DNA from 2 places in the Streptomyces sp. NPDC047841 genome. Region 1 is predicted to be linked to the other one. Evidence: riboswitches for the same ligand, from Rfam matches in the RefSeq annotation. Region 1 holds a riboswitch; the other holds the start of a gene.

The links. A riboswitch is a leader RNA that binds a small molecule or an ion and turns the genes downstream of it on or off. The one in region 1 is predicted to bind glycine.
Region 2: linked by a shared signal. The riboswitch ahead of gcvT (glycine cleavage system aminomethyltransferase GcvT) and the one ahead of gcvP (aminomethyl-transferring glycine dehydrogenase) in region 1 are both predicted to bind glycine.

The regions. Positions count from the first base shown of each region.
Region 1 is NZ_JBEYRP010000062.1:110-10,431, forward strand. Features, by position in the region: gene modB (molybdate ABC transporter permease subunit) at 1-772, shown strand, start outside; gene AB0947_RS41775 (ABC transporter ATP-binding protein) at 769-1,995, shown strand; gene AB0947_RS41780 (TOBE domain-containing protein) at 2,024-2,443, shown strand; partial or broken gene AB0947_RS41785 (IS30 family transposase) at 2,607-3,844, shown strand; gene gcvP (aminomethyl-transferring glycine dehydrogenase) at 3,883-6,768, opposite strand; glycine riboswitch at 6,943-7,037, opposite strand; gene AB0947_RS41795 (PRC-barrel domain-containing protein) at 7,157-7,528, shown strand; gene AB0947_RS41800 (DNA polymerase IV) at 7,450-8,940, opposite strand; gene AB0947_RS41805 (MerR family transcriptional regulator) at 9,019-9,702, opposite strand; gene AB0947_RS41810 (bifunctional nuclease family protein) at 9,962-10,322, opposite strand, start outside.
Region 2 is NZ_JBEYRP010000022.1:35,003-45,324, reverse strand. Features, by position in the region: gene AB0947_RS31765 (ABC transporter permease) at 1-477, opposite strand, end outside; gene AB0947_RS31760 (enhanced serine sensitivity protein SseB C-terminal domain-containing protein) at 827-1,612, opposite strand; gene AB0947_RS31755 (enhanced serine sensitivity protein SseB) at 1,809-2,600, opposite strand; gene AB0947_RS31750 (AAA family ATPase) at 2,667-3,335, opposite strand; glycine riboswitch at 3,515-3,610, shown strand; gene gcvT (glycine cleavage system aminomethyltransferase GcvT) at 3,766-4,884, shown strand; gene gcvH (glycine cleavage system protein GcvH) at 5,022-5,399, shown strand; gene glyA (serine hydroxymethyltransferase) at 5,414-6,679, shown strand; gene AB0947_RS31730 (L-serine ammonia-lyase) at 6,742-8,109, shown strand; gene AB0947_RS31725 (phosphatidylinositol-specific phospholipase C domain-containing protein) at 8,723-9,745, shown strand; gene AB0947_RS31720 (glycoside hydrolase family 25 protein) at 9,782-10,322, shown strand, end outside.

The sequences.
Region 1 (10,322 bases):
GGCGCCGCTGCCGCTGCTGCTGCCGGGCGTGCTGGCCCTGGCGTTCCTGCTGCTGCCGCTGCTCGCCCTGCTCGTCCGCGCGCCGTGGCGCGGCCTGCCGGACCGGCTGACCAGCGCCGAGGTGTGGCAGGCGCTCCAGCTGTCCCTGGTCAGCGCCACCGCGGCGACCGCCGTCAGCCTCGTCCTCGGTGTGCCGCTGGCCTGGCTGCTGGCCCGCACGGAGTTCCCCGGCCGGGGCCTCGTACGCGCCCTGGTCACCCTCCCGCTGGTGCTGCCCCCGGTGGTCGGCGGTGTGGCCCTCCTGCTCGCCCTGGGCCGCAACGGCGTCATCGGCCGGTGGCTCGACGCGTGGTTCGGCGTCACCCTGCCGTTCACCACCGCGGGGGTCGTCATCGCGGAGGCGTTCGTCGCGATGCCGTTCCTGGTGATCAGCGTGGAGGGCACGCTGCGCGCCGCCGACCCCCGCTACGAGGAGGCGGCCGCCACGCTCGGCGCCTCCCGCTTCACCGCGTTCCGCCGGGTGACCCTGCCGCTGATCGCGCCGGGCATCGCGGCCGGCGCGGTGCTGGCCTGGGCCCGCGCGCTCGGCGAGTTCGGCGCGACGATCACGTTCGCGGGCAACTTCCCCGGCCGCACCCAGACCATGCCCCTCGCGGTCTACCTGGCCCTGCAGAACGACCCCGAGGCCGCCATCTCCCTCAGCCTGGTCCTGCTGACCGTGTCGATCGCGGTACTGGCGGGCCTCCGGGACCGCTGGATGACCACGTCATGACGACCCCCCACCCCAAGCCCACCGACGCCACCGACCCGTCCGGGGCCGCCGCCGCGACCACCGACGGCTCCGGTTCCTCCCGGGCCGCCGCCGCAGCCACCGACGCCACGAACCCCGCACCGCCCCCCACCGCAACCGACCGCGCCAACCCCGCACCGCACCCCACCACGGACCCGCACCCGCCCTCCGGCCTGGACGCCCACCTCGTGGTCGACCGCGGCGGCTTCCGCCTGGACGTCACCCTGCGGGCCACCCCCGGTGAGGTCCTCGCCCTGCTGGGCCCGAACGGCGCCGGCAAGACCACCGCCCTGCGCGCCCTCGCCGGCCTCACCCCCCTCACCGACGGTCACCTCCGCCTGGACGGGACCCCCCTGGCCCACACACCCCCGGAGTCCCGCCCGGTCGGCGTCGTCTTCCAGGACTACCTGCTCTTCCCCCACCTGTCCGCCCTGGACAACGTCGCCTTCGGCCCCCGCTGCCAGGGCGTGCGCAAGGCGGAGGCCCGCGCGCAGGCGGCGGCCTGGCTGGACCGGATGGGCCTGGCGGCCCACGCGGGCGCCAGGCCCCGGGACCTCTCCGGCGGCCAGGCCCAGCGCGTGGCCCTCGCCCGCGCCCTGGCCACCCGCCCCCGGCTGCTGCTCCTCGACGAGCCGCTGGCGGCCCTGGACGCCCGTACCCGCCTGGAGGTCCGCGCACAGCTGCGGCGCCACCTGGCCGAGTTCGAGGCGGTCTCCGTGCTGGTCACCCATGACCCGCTGGACGCCATGGTGCTCGCGGACCGGCTGGTGGTCGTGGAGCACGGCCGGGTCGTCCAGCAGGGCACCCCCGCCGACATCGCCCGCCGCCCCCGCACGGACTACATCGCCCGGCTCGTCGGCCTCAACCTCTACCGCGGACAGGCCGCGGGGCACACCGTACGGCTCGACGGCGGCCCCGCGATCACGACCACGGAGGAGCTGTCGGGCCCGGTCTTCGTGGCGTTCCCGCCGTCCGCCGTGACCCTGTTCCGGGACCGGCCCTCCGGCGCCAGCGCCCGCAACCTGTGGCGCTGCGAGGTCGCCGGCCTGGAGACGCACGGCGACCAGATCCGCGCCGACCTCACCGGCGAACTCCCGCTCGCGGCGGACCTGACGACGGTCGCCGCCGCCGAGCTGGACCTGCACCCGGGTGCACCGGTCTGGGCGACGGTCAAAGCGACGCAGACTCACGCATACCCGGCCTGAGCGGACCGGCGCTCTACGGTGGGTGCCCATGACCCTGAGCATCCGCAACCAGCTGCCCGGCACCGTCACCGAGGTGCGCGCGGGCGAAGTCATGGCGACCGTCAAAGTCCGGCTCTCCGGTGGCCAGGACCTCACCGCCGCCGTCACCCTGGAGGCCGTCGAACAGCTCGGCCTCGCCCCGGGCTCCCCGGTGACCGCCCTGGTGAAGGCGACGGAGGTCTCCCTCGCCGCCAACCAGGTCGAGGGCCTGTCGATCCGCAACCAGCTGCGCGGCACGGTCATCCGTCTCTCGCTCGGCGAGGCCATGGCCACCGTCCGGGTCGCCGTGGAGGGCGGCGAACTGACCGCCGCGATCACGAAGGACGCGGCCGGGGACCTCGGCCTGTTCGTGGGCTCCGACGTCGTCGCCCTGATCAAGGCGACCGAGGTCTCGCTGGCGACGGCGTAGGAAGCCCGAAGGCCCCGCCCGGAACCTCGGGTTCTACTGAACGTCGCAACACCCGACGTCCGGGTGGGCGATGAAAGACAGAAGCACGGTCGGGGGGCGCCCGAACGGCAAGAGGGTGCCCCCCGAGGTCAAGCAGCGGTTCCTCGAACTGATACACGAAGGCGTGAGTATCAGAGAGGCCAGCCGCATCGTCAGCATCAACCGCCGAACTGGCCAGGAGTGGGTCAGCGGGCGCGGTGCACGCGTGAAGACCACGAAGGCTGGACGGAAGACGGTTCGGGCCGCGATCCAGCCGATCGTCGGGGACCCCCGTGCGTTCGAACCCCACCCGCGGGCTGAGGAACGGAACGGCTCACGCTTGATCTCTGCCCGCTTCCTGTCCGAGGAGGAGCGGGTGCGCATCGCTGATCTGAGGCGAGAGAGGAAGTCGATACGGGCAATTGCCGGCGAGCTGAACCGCAGCCCGTCAACGATCAGCCGGGAGATTCGACGCAACGGCACCCCTGACACGAGACCGAACCATCCGGCCCACTACCGCCCGTTCACCGCTCACAGACGGGCGCAGGCACGACTGCCGCGGCCCAAGCCCCGGAAGATCGACCGTTGCCCCGAGCTGCGGGATTTCATCCAGGCCCGGTTGGACGAGAAATGGAGCCCCGAGCAGATCGCGCACATCCTTCGTCGCGATTTCCCGGACCGCCCGGAGATGCGTGTGACGCACGAGTCGATCTACCGAGCCCTGTATGCCCAGGCCAGGACCGGCCTGATGCGGGAGGTCTCACGGCGCCTGCGGACGGGCCGAAGCACGCGCAAGCGGCGCCGCCGGCCGAATCAGAGGACCCCTCGGTTCACTCACCCGATGGTCCTGATCAGTCAGCGGCCCGCCGAAGCCAACGACCGCCACGTCCCGGGGCACTGGGAAGGTGACCTGATCGTCGGCGCGAAGAACGGCTCAGCGATCGGCACTCTGGTCGAACGCAGCACCCGCTACACGCTGCTGGTGCACCTTCCGAACGGGTCCTCTCCCGGGTTCTTCCGGAGAGCGCTGCTCGATGCCGTCAGCGGCCTCCCGGCCAACCTCAAGCGATCCCTGACCTGGGACCAAGGGTCGGAGATGGCGCATCACTACGCGTTCTCGACGGCTTCCGGAATCCCGGTCTACTTCTGGGAGCCCCACACAGCCCTTGGCAGCGAGGCACGAACGAGAACACGAACGGCCTGCTGCGGCAGTACTTCCCGAAGGGGACGGATCTTTCCAAGTACGCCAGGGAGGACCTGGAGGCCGCTGCGGCCGAGTTGAACCGCAGGCCCCGGAAGACGCTCGGCTGGGACACCCCAGCCGAGCGCTTCGCCGGGCTCCTGATGAACGATCCCAACACTCGTGTTGCGACGATTTGTTGAATCCGCCGTTCCGGGCGGGGCCTTCGTCAGCGGTTCGCTCAGTCCTCGTAGGCGTCCAGCGGCGGGCAGGAGCACACCAGGTTGCGGTCGCCGTAGGCCTGGTCGATGCGGCGCACCGGCGGCCAGTACTTGTCGGCGGCCGAGACACCGGCCGGGAAGACGGCCTCCTCGCGGCTGTAGGCGTGCGTCCACTCACCGCCGAGCGCGGCGGCGGTGTGCGGGGCGTTGCGCAGCGGGTTGTCCTCGGCGGGCCACGCGCCCGAGCCGACCTTGTCGATCTCCTCGCGGATGGCGATCATCGCATCGCAGAAACGGTCCAGCTCGGCGAGGTCCTCGGACTCGGTCGGCTCGATCATCAGCGTGCCGGCCACCGGGAAGGACATGGTCGGCGCGTGGAAGCCGTAGTCGATCAGGCGCTTGGCCACGTCGTCCACGCTCACGCCGGTCGCCTTGGTCAGCGGGCGCAGGTCGATGATGCACTCGTGCGCCACGAGGCCGCCGGGACCGGTGTAGAGCACCGGGTAGTGCGGCTCCAGGCGCTTGGCGACGTAGTTCGCGGAGAGCACCGCGACCTGCGTGGCGCGCTTGAGGCCCTCGCCGCCCATCAGGCGGACGTACGCCCACGAGATCGGCAGGATGCCCGCGCTGCCCCACGGCGCGGCCGAGATCGGGCCCACGCCCGTCTCGGGGCCGGCCTCCGGCTGGAGCGGGTGGTTCGGCAGGTACGGCGCCAGGTGCGAGCGGACCGCGACCGGGCCGACGCCCGGACCGCCGCCGCCGTGCGGGATGCAGAACGTCTTGTGCAGGTTCAGGTGGGAGACGTCACCGCCGAAGTGGCCGGGCTTGGCGAGGCCGACGAGCGCGTTGAGGTTGGCCCCGTCGACGTACACCTGGCCGCCCGCCTCGTGCACCTGGGCGCAGATGTCGGCGACGTGCTCCTCGAACACCCCGTGCGTGGACGGGTAGGTGATCATCAGCACCGCCAGCTCGTCGCGGTACTGCTCGATCTTGGCGCGCAGGTCCTCGACGTCGATCTCGCCGTCCTCGGCGGTCTTGACGACGACGACCTTCATGCCGGCCATCACGGCGCTGGCCGCGTTGGTGCCGTGCGCGGAGGACGGGATCAGGCACACGGTCCGCTGCTCGTCGCCGTTGGCGCGGTGGTAGCCGCGTACGGCGAGCAGACCGGCCAGTTCGCCCTGGGAACCGGCGTTCGGCTGGAGGGAGACCTTGTCGTAGCCGGTGACCTCGGCGAGGCGGTCCTCCAGCTCGTGGATGAGCGTGAGATAGCCCTGGGCCTGCTCGGCGGGCGCGAAGGGGTGCAGCTGCCCGAACTCCGGCCAGGTGACCGGCTCCATCTCGGTGGTCGCGTTGAGCTTCATGGTGCAGGAGCCCAGCGGGATCATGCCGCGGTCGAGCGCGTAGTCGCGGTCGGCCAGCTTGCGCAGGTAGCGCAGCATCGCGGTCTCGGAGCGGTGCTGGTGGAAGACCGGGTGGGTGAGGTAGGCGTCCGTGCGCAGCAGCGCCTCGGGCAGGGTGTCCTCGGCGCCCCCGTCCAGCGCCTCGATGTCGCCCTCGACACCGAAGGCGGCGAAGACGGCGGCCAGCTGGGCCCGGTTGGTGGTCTCGTCGCAGGCCGCCGAGACGTGGTCGGCGTCGACGAGCCGCAGGTTGACCCCGTTCTCCCGGGCGGCGGCGACGACCGCGGCGGCCTGGCCGGGCACGCGCGCGGTGATCGTGTCGAAGTACGCGCCGTGGACGATCTCCACGCCGCCGGCCTTCAGGCCCTCGGCGAGGATCGTGGCGTACCGGTGCGTGCGCCGGGCGATGGTCCGCAGGCCCTCCGGCCCGTGGTAGACGGCGTACATGCCGGCCATCACGGCGAGCAGCACCTGGGCCGTGCAGATGTTGCTGGTGGCCTTCTCGCGGCGGATGTGCTGCTCACGGGTCTGCAGCGCCAGGCGGTAGGCCTTGTTGCCGTCGACGTCGACGGAGACGCCGACGAGCCGGCCGGGGAGGCTGCGGGCGAACTTCTCGTGCACGGCCATGTAGCCGGCGTGCGGGCCGCCGAAGCCCATCGGCACGCCGAAGCGCTGGGTCGTGCCGACGGCGATGTCCGCCCCGAGCTCGCCCGGCGAGGTCAGCAGGGTCAGCGCGAGCAGGTCGGCGGCGACCGTGACCAGGGCGCCCAGCTCGTGCGCCTGGTCGATGAGGGGCTTGATGTCCCGTACGGCACCCGAGGCACCCGGGTACTGGATCAGCACGCCGTTGATCTCGCGTTCGGCGATGTCCGCCGGGATGCCGTCGCCGAGGTCGGCCACGACGACCTCGACGCCGGTCGGCTCGGCGCGGGTCTCGATCACCGCGATGGTCTGCGGCAGCGCGTCCGCGTCGACCAGGAACAGCCCCTTCTTGTTCTTGCCCATGCGCCGGGACAGCGCCATGGCCTCGGCGGCGGCGGTGCCCTCGTCCAGCAGGGAGGCGCCGGAGGTGGGCAGGCCGGTCAGATCGGCGACCATCGTCTGGAAGTTCAGCAGGGCCTCCAGGCGGCCCTGGGAGATCTCCGGCTGGTACGGCGTGTACGCCGTGTACCAGGCCGGGTTCTCCATGACGTTGCGCAGGACGACGGGCGGCGTGAAGGTGCCGTAGTAGCCCAGGCCGATCATGGAGCCGAGGACCTGGTTGCGGTCGGCGAGCGAGCGCAGCTCGGCGAGCACCTCGGCCTCGGTACGCGCGCCCGGCAGGTCCAGGGCATCGGCGTTCTTGATCACATCCGGCACCGCCGCGGCGGTCAGCTCGTCGAGCGAGCCGTAGCCGGCCTGCGCGAGCATCTTGGCCCGCGCCTCCTGGTCGGGCCCGATGTGGCGCTGCTCGAACGGGGTGCCCGCTTCGAGTTCGGAGAGCGGAATGCGATGGGCGGTCATTGCGGAGGCCTCCTGGTCTGACGCGACCTGCGAGGGGCACCACGGCGCGGGCACCCCGACGGCCTCCCCCTCTGTCATCTCGACCTGAGAGCTTCACCGGACGCCCGCGGGCACCGGCTTTCCCCGTCGGTGAGGGCGGAAGCCGTCGACATCCGCCCTGCTTTCCAGAGTGACCTCGTCCGTGCGGTACGTGAGCCTGAGAGATTCCGGGGAGGATTTGCTCCTTCGGCGCCTCCGAGGTGGTCGGAGGACTCTCCCGCACGGGGTCAGCAGCCGCTGTCAGCCTACCAGCGAGGTCAACGCCGGGGTCTTCGAGTGGCCGCCTCCTTGAATGTGCTCTTTCGTAGTGCTTACGGATGAGGTGCGACCACGTGGAGGGAGAGGAACCGTGCAGACCGACATCGATCCACGCAACCTGATCGGCCGCAAGGCGTTCGACCGCAACGGCACCAAGATCGGCACCATCGACGAGGTGTACCTGGACGACGCGACCGGCGTGCCCGAGTGGGCCGCCATACGCACCGGCCTGTTCTCCCGCGACGCCTTCGTGCCCCTGGAGCCCAGCGAACTGGTCGACGACACCCTGCACGTCCCCTTCGAGCGCGCCCTGATCAAGGACGCCCCCGACTTCGGCGTGGGCCGCCACCTCTCCCCCGAACAGGAACTGCAGCTCTACCACCACTACGGCCTCGACGTGGCCCCACCCCCCAAGGTCCCGGACCGCGACTTCGGCAAGCTGGCGGGGTCGGAGGAGCCCTGACCCGCGGTTCCTTCCGGGGTCCGGGCCGGAGCCCCGCCGTGCGGGTCGCTGCTCGGCGGCCCCGGACGGCCGGGCGGGCCGGGCTCCGTGACCAGCGGCAACGGTTCGGCGCCCGCCAGCGCGGGATCGTCGACGAAGAACGTCCGCACCCGCCCCGGAGCGGACTGGGGCGTCTCGAACCGCACGGTCACCCGCCCCAGCCCGCTCCCCTGCACCCATCCGTGCCCGTACTCCGTATGGCGCACGTCCTGCCCGGCCCGCCACTCCCGCTCGACGGGCTCCGCCCGCTCCACGACGGCCTCCACCGCACCCTTCTCCGGCTCCTCCGCCACGGGCACCGGGCTCGCCTGCGCGAACAGGTCCTCCTGCGTGTAGTCGGCGAGCCCGGACACCCCCACCCCGAGCAGCCGCACCCCGCCCGTGGTGTCCACGGAGTCCAGCAGCCGCGCCGCCGCCTCGCGGATGACCACGGGGTCGTCGGTGGGCCCCCTCAGCGTCTCGGAGCGGGTCAGGGTGGAGAAGTCGTACCGCCGCACCTTCAGCACGATGGTCCGCCCCGACAGCCCGGCCTCGCGCAGCCGCCCTACACACCGGTCGGCCAGCCGCCGCACCTCCAGGCCGACCCGCAGCCGGTCGTGGATGTCCACGTCGTACGTGTCCTCCACGGACACCGACTTAGCCTCCCGCTCGGCCACCACGGGCCGCTCGTCCCGCGCCAGCGCCATGGCGTACAGCGCCTGACCGTGCGCCTTGCCGAGCAGCCGGACCAACTCGTCCTCGCCGGCCTCCGCCAGCTCCTCCACCGTGGTGATCCCGGCCCGGCGCAGATGGTCCCCGGTCGCCGGTCCGACGCCCGGCAGGGTGCGCACCGGCAACGGTGCCAGCAGCGCCCGCTCCGTGCCCGGCTCGATCAGCCGCAGGCCGTCCGGCTTCGCCTGCTCGGAGGCGATCTTCGCGAGCATCTTGGAGGCGGCGAGTCCCACCGACCCGGTGAGCCCGGTGACCGCCCGGATGTCCGCGCGCAGCTTCTCCCCCGTCCGTCGCGCCGACTCCCCGTCCCAGGCCATTGCCCCGGCCTCCAGGTCCACGAACGCCTCGTCCAGGCTCAGCGGCTCGACCAGCGGTGACAGCTCCCGCAGCAGCGCCATCACCTGGTCGCTGATCGTCCGGTACAGGGTGAAGCGCGGCAGCAGGTACGCCGCGTTGGGAGCCAGCCGGCGCGCCTGGGCCATGGGCATCGCCGAGTGGACCCCGAACACCCGTGCCTCGTACGACGCGGTCGCCACCACCCCGCGCGGTCCGAGCCCGCCCACGACCACCGCTTTCCCGCGCAGGCTCGGCTTGGACGCCTGCTCCACCGAGGCGTAGAAGGCATCCATGTCGAGATGCAGGATCGTGGGCGCGTTTCTCACATCCCCGATGCTGCACCACGGCACTGACAATCCGGGGGCCTGGGAACCCCGGGATTGGTCCGGCGGTCGGACTCGGCGTCAGACCGCCCGGTTGCGGCGCCGCGCCAGCTCGTCCGCCGGGTTGTGCCCGACCAGGGTCTCGCCCGTGTCGATGCGCTCGCCGTGCAGCTGGGAGAGGGCGCTTTCCACGTCCCGCCACACCACGCCGACAGCGATGCCGAAGATCCCCTGACCGCCCTGGAGCAGGGCGTGGACCTCGTCCGGCGAGGTGCACTCGTACACGGTGGCGCCGTCGCTCATCAGGGTCATCCGCTCCAGGTCACGGAAACCGCGTTCCCTGAGGTGCTGGACGGCCGTGCGGATGTTCTGCAGGGACACCCCGGTGTCCAGGAACCGCTTCACGATCTTCAGGACGACGACGTCCCGGAAGCTGTACAGACGCTGGGTGCCCGACCCGTAGGCGGGCCGGACGCTGGGCTCGACCAGACCGGTGCGCGCCCAGTAGTCGAGCTGCCGGTAGGTGATGCCGGCAGCCGCGCAGGCCGTGGGCCCGCGGTAGCCGATCTCCTCGGACGCCATGGACGCCACCCCTCCGCCGTTCGGCACCGCCGTCGGCAGCTGCGGAGCCTGCTCCACCGCGCTGCCGGGATGGGCATGACCCCCGCCGGATCGCGGCCGCGAGCTCGGGGGCGGGTACGGACCGCTCTCCCCGAAACCGCGTCCGGGGGCACCCCCAGCCGTACCGTCGCCGCTCGTTCTCACGCCGACCTCCGTCCTTGACCTGCCTTCTCGACGGTAGGCAGTCACCAGGGGTGCGTCAACGATCGCCACACTCGGCACGCCGAGTGATAATCACCCAAGGAGTGGTTTCCCGTGTCCCACCGCGGGGAAAGGCTAGCCGAATGCGCTGGCGGGGGGCCGTAGGACGCTCTCACTGGCCGGAGGCAATTGCCGGGGCGCGGACCGTGCCGGGCCGCCGTCCGCCCCGGCAACACCGGGGCGGACGGGCGGGTCCCGGGACTCACTGGCTGCTGGTGCCGAAGTCCTCGGGCGAGATCTGGTCGAGGAACTCGCGGAACTTCTCCACCTCGTCCTCCTGCTCGTCCGGAATGGCGATGCCGGCGTCGTCCAGCACCGTGTCACTGCCGTAGATCGGCGTTCCGGTGCGCAGGGCGAGCGCTATGGCATCGGAGGGGCGGGCGCTGACCTCGACCCCACTGGCGAACACCAGCTCCGCGTAGAAGACACCTTCCCGCAGATCGGTGATGCGCACTTCGGTCAGCTCCTGGCCGACGGCCTCCAGCACGTCCTTGAACAGGTCGTGGGTCAGCGGTCGCGCGGGGGCCATGCCCTGCTGGGCGAAGGCGATCGCCGTCGCCTCC
Region 2 (10,322 bases), on a different contig from region 1:
CCGGCTGATGATCGAGTCAACCCGTCCGCCGTAGTAGCCCGCGATCACGCCCATGATGGCGCCGATCACGTTGGACAGGACCGTGGCGCCGAAGGCGACCACCAGCGACACCCAGGAGCCCTCCAGGACGCGGGTGGCGATGTCCCGGCCGAACTTCGGGTCCACGCCGAGCGGATGATCCGCGCTGATGCCGCCGAAGCTGCCCTTCGGCAGCGAGGTGTCCGGGCTGATCAGGTCCTGGTTGAAGGCGTTGGGGTCGAGCCCGAACGCGGCCTGGATGGGGCGCGAGAGGATCGCGACGAGGATCAGCAGGACGACGATGACGCCGCCCGCGACGGCGACCTTGTCCTTCTTGAACCGGGTCCAGGCGATCTGGCCCAGGGAACGACCCTCGATCTGCCCCTTACCGGCACCCTCCAGCACAGCCTCCGGCTGTGCCTCGGCTGCCGCCCCGGTGGTCTCGATCGGTGCGGTCACGGTGAGCGACCCCTCTCGCCGGTGGTGACCGGCCTGAACTGCCGCGGATTGCGGCTTTGTCGACTTGCCATCGAGCATGAGGTCTCAACCTCATGTCTGAGTCGGGAGTCTTCAGCGTCTTCGCGATCACCCGCCAGAGCTGACGGCGAAAGTATGCGCAACCGTGATGCAGTCCAGGGGATTCCGTTATCCGATCAGTGGGTAACGGGCATCGGACGTGGGCCAGTTGGGACAGAACGGTGAATCTACGCGGTTCGGGGCGATCGGGCGATGTCTACGCGCGCAGAAGTGTGTCGCCCGTGTGAAATCTGCGACCCGGACTCAGAAAGCCTGCCGAGCCGTCCGGTTGTCAGTAACCGCCGTGCACGGGCGGGTAGCCGTACCCGCCGGCCGGGGCCTGCGGCGGGACCGGTGCCTGAAGCTGCGGCCGCGGCGCGGGGGCGTGTGCCTCGCGGTCGTAGAACGGGCGCGCGTTGGCCCGCATCCACATCACCACCGGGTCGTAGCCGTCCGTCATCGCGACCGTCGAGACCGGCAGCCCCTCCGGGACCGCTCCGATGGACTGCTGCATCATCGCGCGCACCGAGTCGACCGCGGCCGGCGAGGTTTCGTACACGTCCAGGCCGATGGCCAGATACGGCGCCCCGAGCGCGGGCTGGACCCAGGCGCGGCGCAGGGAGCGCAGCGCGGGGGTGCGGTGCGCGTTCTGCGCGAGCAGGGCGTAGAACTGCGGGATCTCGATGCCGGGCTCCGACAGGCGGAGCGGGCCGGCGGGCTGGCGGTCCAGGCCGGTGGCGATGCGGCGCAGATCCAGCCAGGGGATGCCGACACCGCCGCCCGGGGAGTGCGGATTGAGCCAGAGGCCGTAGTGGTCGGGGTAGAGGGTGCGGGCCACGTCCAGTCCGTCGACCACTTCGTACGAACGGTTCCAGCCGCTGGCCGACAGCTCCTGGGCGGAGGTGACGCAGGGGGCGTAGTGACAGCCGTCCACCTCCATGTCCCCGTACTGGGCGTCCGGGGAACCGGCCTGGCCGTGCCACAGGAGCATCCAGATCTGGCCGGAGGAGGGGGTGGCGAGGGCGCGGAGCAGGGCCTCGTAGGCGTCGTAGCGTCCCGGGGTGACCTGGCGCAGCATGTGCTCGACGCTGCCGCTGTGGCTCGCGCTCACCTGTTGTACCGGCCCTTCTACTCCGTGCCCCGCGTTTGGAGACAGCTTAAGCGCCCAGCGGCTCGGGGCCTTGGGTTCGTACGCGGGTGCGGGTCGTCCGTGGCCGGCCGCGCTCCGCGGCGGAGCCGCATACCGGATGCGGCCCCGCGCCCTCCGGGTGCGTTCAGTGGCCGTACTGGTAGAAGGGCCGGACGTTCGTCTTCAGCCAGTCGGAGACCGGGTCCTCGGCCACGTCCATGAGGATCAGGTTGACCGGCCACGTGACCGGGACCGTGCCGAGGGCCCGGCCGAGGGCGTCCAGGGGCAGGTTCCGGACGTCGCCCTCCCACTGGGAGAGTTCCACGCCCACGAACATCACCGGGTCGGCCGTCTCGATGACGGCCAGGCAGCGGCGGGCGGTGAGCACCACGCCGGTCCCCGCGAACTCGGCGGAGGCCGCCGCGAGGAAGTCGACCGGGTCGTCCTGCCAGTCGGGTTCGAACAGGCGGACCCGGCCGCCGGTGCCGGGCCCGTCGAGCGGGGTGCGGCCGGCGCGGCACAGCTCGGCCACGGCGTCGGGCGGCAGCGGGATGCCGACCACACCGCCCGGGTTCACCGCGATGCCCGCCTGCGGCGGCAGGCCGCGCGCGAACTCCACGGCGGGGGCGATGGTGTACGACATATGGGGACCGGTCGCCTGGCGCAGCTGCTCCTCGGAGCTGAACACCGGGACGTACACCTGGCCGTCGATCTCCAGCGTCGGCAGGTCCAGCGGGCCGCTGTGCGGGCCCCCGCCGTTGGGCAGCGGTATCCACAGGAAGCTGCGCCCGAGGACCTCGACGATCCGGCCGCCCGCCGAGGGGATGCCGAGGGAGGCCGACAGCACCTCCTCCAGCTCGTTGCCGGGCCAACCGCCGTGCGGGTGGGGGTGCGCCTGTGCCGGGAAGTCCGCGGGAACGTCCGCCGGGAAGTCCATGTGCCTACCGCCTGCTGGGAACCACTGCTGGGAGCAAGAAGGCTAGCGGGTGGCCGTGACGGTGCCTCACCGCGCGAAGCCGACCCGGCCGAGGACGTCCGCCGCGTCCCGGTCCAGCAGCACCGCCGCTCCGCAGCCGGCGGGCAGCTCCCCCTTCTCCACCGCGCGCAGCAGCCGGGCGGTGGTGCGGCGGTGGCGGCGGAAGGCGTAGCGGGAGACGCCCCGGCCGCGCTCGCGCTGGCCCGCCCGGGCGGTGTCGGGGCTGACGTCGAGGAGGAGCAGGTGCAGGGTGGCGCCGCGGCGCCGGGCCTCGCGGGCCAGCCAGGCGCGCACCCAGCGCTGGGTGCCGCAGTCGTGCACGACGACGCCCTCGCCGGTGCGCAGCGCCCTGCGCAGGGCGGCGTAGTGGGCGAGGCGGACCAGGGGGCGGTAGAGCGCGTAGGGGACGCGGCGGGGGGCGCGGGCGTCCCAGCGGTCGCGGGTGTCCTGGGAGTCGACGCGGTGGCCGGTGACCGCGCGGTGCATCAGGGTGGACTTGCCGCTGCCGGGCAGGCCGGTGATCACCACCAGGTCACCGGGGTCGAAGAGCAGGGCGTGCGGGCTGCGGCCCGCGCGGTCGCGCAGGTCGCGGACGACCGGGGCGGGACGGTCCGCGCGGCGGTCGCGGGCCGGGGCGGAGGGCTGTCCCGGCACCGCGATGCCGGCGTCGGCGGCGTAGGCCGATGTCCTGTTCACCGTGATCGTCCTCCCCAGGGGGCTCGGTCATCCCCATGCCCGTTCTGTGTAAAGAGAAGGTAATGGGCAACGGTAGGGGGTTCGTGTGCGTTCTGCCACAACCCGGTCACAAGGAGCACGCTCTGGATGGGCGGGGAGCGGCGTGCAATGATGTGCCCGCCAACTGCATACCGGCCGCTTGAATCCGCGCGGGAGAGTTCCCAGCCCCGGGCTGGGACGCCGAAGGAGCAAGTCCCTCCCTTGAATCTCTCAGGCCCCGTTACCGCGCGGGCGAGGCACATCTGAAAAGCGGGCCGCTGTGTCAGTGGCTCCACCCAAGGTGCAAGCCGTGGTCGTCCCCGTGGCGGTCGTGGCGAACCTCTCAGGTTCCGATGACAGATGGGGAGGAACGATCCTCGCCTGTCCGCTCGCCTTGGGAGACGACCGTCCGATGAGCAGCACTGAACTCCGCCACACCGCGCTCGATGCCGTGCATCGCGCGCTCGGTGCGACGATGACCGACTTCGCGGGCTGGGACATGCCCCTGCGCTACGGCTCCGAGCGCGACGAGCACCTCGCCGTGCGGACCAGGGCCGGTCTCTTCGACCTCTCCCACATGGGCGAGATCACCGTCACCGGCGAGCAGGCCGCCGCGTTCCTGAACCACGCCCTGGTCGGCAACATCGCCTCCGTCGGCGTCGGCCGCGCCCGCTACACGATGATCTGCCGGGCCGACGGCGGCATCCTGGACGACCTGATCGTCTACCGGCTCGCCGACACCGAGTACATGGTCGTGGCCAACGCCTCCAACGCCCAGGTCGTGCTGGACGCGCTGACCGAGCGCGCCGAGGGCTTCGACGCCGAGGTCCGCGACGACCGGGACGCCTACGCGCTGATCGCCGTGCAGGGCCCGGAGTCCCCCGGCATCCTGAAGTCCCTCACCGACGCCGACCTCGACGGCCTGAAGTACTACGCCGGCCTGCCGGGCACGGTCGCCGGCGTCCCGGCGCTGATCGCCCGCACGGGTTACACCGGCGAGGACGGCTTCGAGCTGTTCGTCGCGCCGGAGCACGCCGTCGAGCTGTGGCAGGCGCTGACCAAGGCGGGCGAGGGCGCGGGCCTGGTCCCGTGCGGGCTGTCCTGCCGGGACACGCTGCGCCTGGAGGCGGGCATGCCGCTGTACGGGCACGAACTGACCACCTCCCTCACCCCGTTCGACGCCGGGCTCGGCCGCGTGGTCAAGTTCGAGAAGGAGGGCGGCTTCGTCGGGCGCGAGGCGCTCGCCGAGGCCGCCGCCCGGGCCCAGGAGAACCCGCCGCGGGTCCTGGTCGGCCTGGTCGCCGAGGGCCGCCGGGTGCCGCGCGCCGGGTACGCCGTCGTCGCCGGCGGCAAGGTGATCGGAGAGGTCACCTCCGGCGCCCCCTCCCCCACTCTGGGCAAGCCGATCGCCATGGCCTACGTCGACGCGGCGCACGCGGCGCCGGGCGCCGAGGGCGTCGGCGTGGACATCCGGGGCACCCACGAGCCGTACCAGGTCGTGGCGCTGCCGTTCTACAAGCGCCGGAAGTAGACACTGGGCGCGGTCGCGCCCGCCGGGGACCCCGGTCCCGTGGCCGGGGCGTGACGCTGCGCACATTCGCCCGCTCACCAGCGGTTTTCGCAGTCCCCCGTCATCAGCACCCTCGCGTGTACAGGAGAATTCAGGCCATGAGCAACCCCCAGCAGCTGCGCTACAGCAAGGAGCACGAGTGGCTGTCGGCCGCCGAGGACGGCGTCGCGACGGTCGGCATCACGGAGCACGCGGCCAACGCGCTCGGTGACGTCGTCTTCGTCCAGCTCCCCGAGGTCGGCTCTACGGTGTCCGCGGGCGAGACCTGCGGCGAGCTGGAGTCGACGAAGTCGGTGTCCGACCTGTACTCGCCGGTCAGCGGTGAGGTCACCGAGGTCAACGAGGACGTCGTCAACGACCCGTCGCTGGTGAACTCCGCCCCCTTCGAGGGTGGCTGGCTGTTCAAGGTGCGCGTCGCGGAGGAGCCGGCCGACCTGCTCTCCGCCGACGAGTACACCGCCTTTTCCGCCGGCTGAGGAGTCGTAGCCGTATGACTGTCCTGAACACGCCCCTGCACGAGCTGGACCCGGAGATCGCCGCCGCGGTCGACGCCGAGCTGCACCGCCAGCAGTCGACCCTGGAGATGATCGCCTCCGAGAACTTCGCGCCGCTCGCGGTGATGGAGGCGCAGGGCTCGGTCCTGACGAACAAGTACGCCGAGGGCTACCCGGGCCGCCGCTACTACGGCGGCTGCGAGCACGTCGACGTCGCCGAGCAGATCGCCATCGACCGGGTCAAGGAGCTGTTCGGCGCGGAGTACGCCAATGTGCAGCCCCACTCCGGCGCCTCCGCGAACCAGGCGGCCCTCTTCGCGCTGGCCCAGCCCGGGGACACCATCCTCGGCCTGGACCTGGCGCACGGCGGCCACCTGACCCACGGGATGCGGCTGAACTTCTCCGGCAAGCAGTTCGACGTGGTCGCCTACCACGTGGACGCCGAGACCGGCCTGGTCGACATGGCCGAGGTCGAGCGGCTCGCCAAGGAGCACCGCCCCAAGGTGATCATCGCGGGCTGGTCGGCGTACCCGCGGCAGCTGGACTTCGCCGGGTTCCGCCGGATCGCCGACGAGGCCGGCGCGTACCTGTGGGTCGACATGGCGCACTTCGCGGGCCTGGTCGCGGCCGGTCTGCACGAGAACCCGGTGCCGTACGCCGACGTGGTCACCTCCACCACCCACAAGACGCTGGGCGGACCCCGCGGCGGCATCATCCTCGCCAGGAAGGACTTCGCGAAGAAGCTGAATTCCTCCGTCTTCCCGGGCTTCCAGGGCGGCCCCCTGGAGCACGTGATCGCGGCCAAGGCGGTGTCCTTCAAGGTCGCGGCCTCGGAGGACTTCAAGGAGCGCCAGCGTCGTACGGTGGAGGGTGCCCGCATCCTCGCCGAGCGCCTGACGGCCCCGGACGCCCGCGAGGCCGGCGTGAACGTGCTGTCCGGCGGCACGGACGTGCACCTGATCCTGGTGGACCTGCGCGCGTCCGAGCTGGACGGGCAGCAGGCCGAGGACCGGCTCCACGAGGTCGGCATCACGGTCAACCGCAACGCCGTCCCGAACGACCCGCGGCCGCCGATGGTCACCTCGGGTCTGCGGATCGGCACGCCGGCCCTGGCGACCCGCGGCTTCACGGCCGAGGACTTCGCCGAGGTCGCGGACGTGATCGCGCAGGCGCTGAAGCCGTCCTACGACGCCGAGGCCCTGAAGGCGCGCGTGAAGGCGCTCGCCGACAAGCACCCGCTGTACCCGGGCCTGAACAAGTAAGTCCCCGGTGGGGCACCCGCCGAGGGTGCCCCACCACCCCCCTGCTGTCTTGAGGAGTGACCGTGGCCATCTCGGTCTTCGACCTGTTCTCGATCGGCATCGGTCCGTCCAGCTCCCACACGGTCGGCCCGATGCGCGCGGCGCGGATGTTCGCCCGCCGCCTGCGCAACGAAGGCCTGCTGGAGCAGGCCGCCGCCGTCCGCACCGAGCTGTACGGCTCCCTGGGCGCGACCGGGCACGGCCACGGCACCCCCAAGGCCGTCCTGCTCGGCCTGACCGGCGACTCACCGCGCACGGTGGACGTGGAGACGGCGGACGCGCGCGTGGAGGCGATCAAGACGCAGGGGCGGATCCGGCTCCTGGACGAGCACGAGATCGCCTTCGACTTCGACCGGGACCTGGTGCTGCACCGCCGCAAGGCGCTGCCGTACCACGCCAACGGCATGACGCTGTGGGCCTACGACGCCGACGGCGAGGAACTGCTCACCAAGACGTACTACTCGGTGGGCGGCGGCTTCGTCGTCGACGAGGACGCGGTGGGCGCGGACCGGATCAAGCTGGACGACACGGTCCTGAAGTACCCGTTCCGCACGGGCGACGAGCTGCTGCGCCTGACGAGGGAGACGGGCCTGTCGATCTCCTCGCTGATGCTGGAGAACGAGCGGGCCTGGCGCACCGAGGAGGAGATCCGCGCGGGCCTGCTGGAGATCTGGCGGGTGATGCGCGAGTGCGTGCAGCGGGGCATGTCCCGCGAGGGCATCCTGCCGGGCGGTCTGAAGGTACGCCGCCGCGCGGCCGTCTCGGCCCGCCAGCTGCGCGCCGAGGGCGACCCGCTGGCGCACGCCATGGAGTGGATCACGCTCTACGCGATGGCGGTGAACGAGGAGAACGCGGCGGGCGGCCGTGTGGTGACCGCGCCCACGAACGGCGCGGCCGGCATCATCCCGGCGGTCCTGCACTACTACATCAACTTCGTTCCCGGCGCCGACGAGGACGGCGTGGTCCGCTTCCTGCTGGCCGCGGGCGCGATCGGCATGCTCTTCAAGGAGAACGCCTCCATCTCCGGCGCCGAGGTCGGCTGCCAGGGCGAGGTGGGCTCGGCCTGCTCCATGGCGGCGGGCGCGCTCGCCGAGGTGCTCGGCGGCTCCCCCGAGCAGGTGGAGAACGCGGCCGAGATCGGCATGGAGCACAACCTCGGCCTGACCTGCGACCCGGTCGGCGGCCTGGTCCAGATCCCGTGCATCGAGCGCAACGGCATGGCCGCGGTGAAGGCGGTCACGGCCGCGAAGATGGCGATGCGCGGCGACGGCTCCCACAAGGTGTCCCTGGACAAGGTCATCAAGACGATGAAGGACACCGGCGCGGACATGAGCGTGAAGTACAAGGAGACGGCCCGGGGCGGGCTGGCCGTGAACATCATCGAGTGCTGACCCGGCCACCCGGCCCCGGCGGCACGGCGCCCCGGCGGCCTGCCCGCGGAAGTGGGCCGGCGGGGCGTACCCCGGCGGCCTGCCCGCCGGCGGGGGCCGGCGACGCCACACGACCACCCCGGCACCCGGCCGACGAAGCCGCCCCCCGACCCCGCTCCGGCCACCGGGCCCCCACCGCGCGGTGAACCCCGCCGCGCGATGACAGGCCCCCTCCGTCCCAACCGCCCCCCTCCGTCCCAGCCGCCTCCCCCGGCACACAGCCGCCCCGCCCACCGCACAGGGCGACGCGTCACGCCCGGCGGACCACGCCCCCCGACCCCGCTCCGCCCACCCGGCCCCCACCGCGCGGTGAACCCCGCCGCGCGATGACAGGCCCCCTCCGTCCCAACCGCCCCGCCCGCCCACCGACCGGGGCGGCGCCGTCACGTCCGGGCGGGTCCCGCGCCGCGAGCCGGCGACCCGCCCGGCAGAGGGTCCGTACGACCGGCCCGGCGCCCGGTCGGCGGTGCCGCGGCTCTCCTGATGTTCCCTCAAGGGCTACCGCACAGTAACCGCTTGGCCCTACGCTGCCGCCAACTCGACGGCTGCGAAAGGGAGTTCGGTGATACGCGGGATGAGACGGCTGGCGGCGCTCGTGGGGGCCGCCGCTTCGTTGGTGGTGGTGCCGGGCAACGCGCACGCGGCGTCGCCGAAGTTCTCCGAGACGACGGCCATCGGCACGCACAACGCGTACGACAAGGCCAAGTACACCTACTTCGCCCAGGCGCTGGACTCCGGCGCCTCGCTGCTGGAGCTGGACGTCTACGTCGACAGCATCAGCCACCGCTGGCGGGTCAGCCACAGCAACCCGCTGGGCAACGACAACAACTGCGAGGCGGCGAAGACCCCGGGCGAGCTGTACAGCAAGAGCCGCAACCAGGACCTCGGCAGCTGCCTGGACAACATGGCCGCCTGGAACCAGCTCCACCCCGACCACCCGCCGATCGTCGTCAAGGTCGAGATGAAGGTCGGCTTCAACGACAAGGCGGGCCTCGGACCGGACGAGTTCGACACGCTCGTCGCGCAGAAGCTGGGCAGCAGCGTCTACAAGCCGGCCGACCTGCTCGGCGGCACGTACGGCACGCTGGACGCGGCCGCGAAGGCCAACGCCTGGCCCGCCCGGGACGCCCTCAAGGGCAAGTTCGTCTTCGACCTGATCCCGGGCACGGTGGAGCAGTCCAACCCGTTCGACAGCTACTGGACGGACGAGGAGTACGGCGACCACCTGCGCGACCTGAAGGCGGCCGGGAACATCTCGGCGGCCCAGGCCTTCCCCGTCGTCCTCGGGGCGGCGAACGGCGACCCGCGCACCAGCCGCTACGACGCCTCGATCCGCCCCTGGTTCGTGTTCTTCGACGGTGACGCGGCCACGTACGTCAACAACGGCTACGACACCTCGTTCTACTCCGCGAACCACTACATCCTCATCACCACCGACGCCCACAACGTGTCGCCGGCCATCTCCTCCACCAGTCCGACGGACGCGGAAGTCGCCGCGCGCCTCGCCCTGCTGGCCAAGAACCACGCCAGTCTGATCACCTCGGACTGGTCGGCGAAGTCCGCCTCCGTCCTGAGTTCGGTGACCACCCGGAGCTGAGGTTCCACAACGGCGCCCACGGGGGACAACCTTCACATGCTGCATGGCATCGACGTGAGCGCCTACCAGTCCTCCTCCTACGCGACGAGCGGTCTCTCCTTCGTCTTCATCAAGGCGACGGAGGGCCGTTCGTACGTCAATCCCAGACTCGCGGCCCAGGCCAAGCACGGCCGTGACGCGGGCCTGGTCGTCGGCTTCTACCACTTCCTGTGGCCCGGAGACCTCACCGCCCAGGCCGAGTACTTCCTCAGTCACACCCCGGACCGCCGCGGCGATCTGCTGGCCGTCGACTGGGAGACCACCGGCGACGGCACCCACGCGAGCAACGCGGAGAAGGACCGCTTCATCCGCAAGCTGAAGGAACTGCGGCCGGACAACCGGGTGGTGCTCTACTGCAACCGCCACTTCTGGCTGAACGTCGACACCACCTCCTACGCCGGGGACGGGCTGTGGATCGCCGACTACGTCACCGCGGGCAAGCCCCGGATCAAGGCCAGGTGGCGGTTCCACCAGTACACCAGCGAACCCCACGACAAGGACGTGGCGGACTTCTCGAGCAAGGCGGCGTTGAAGGAGT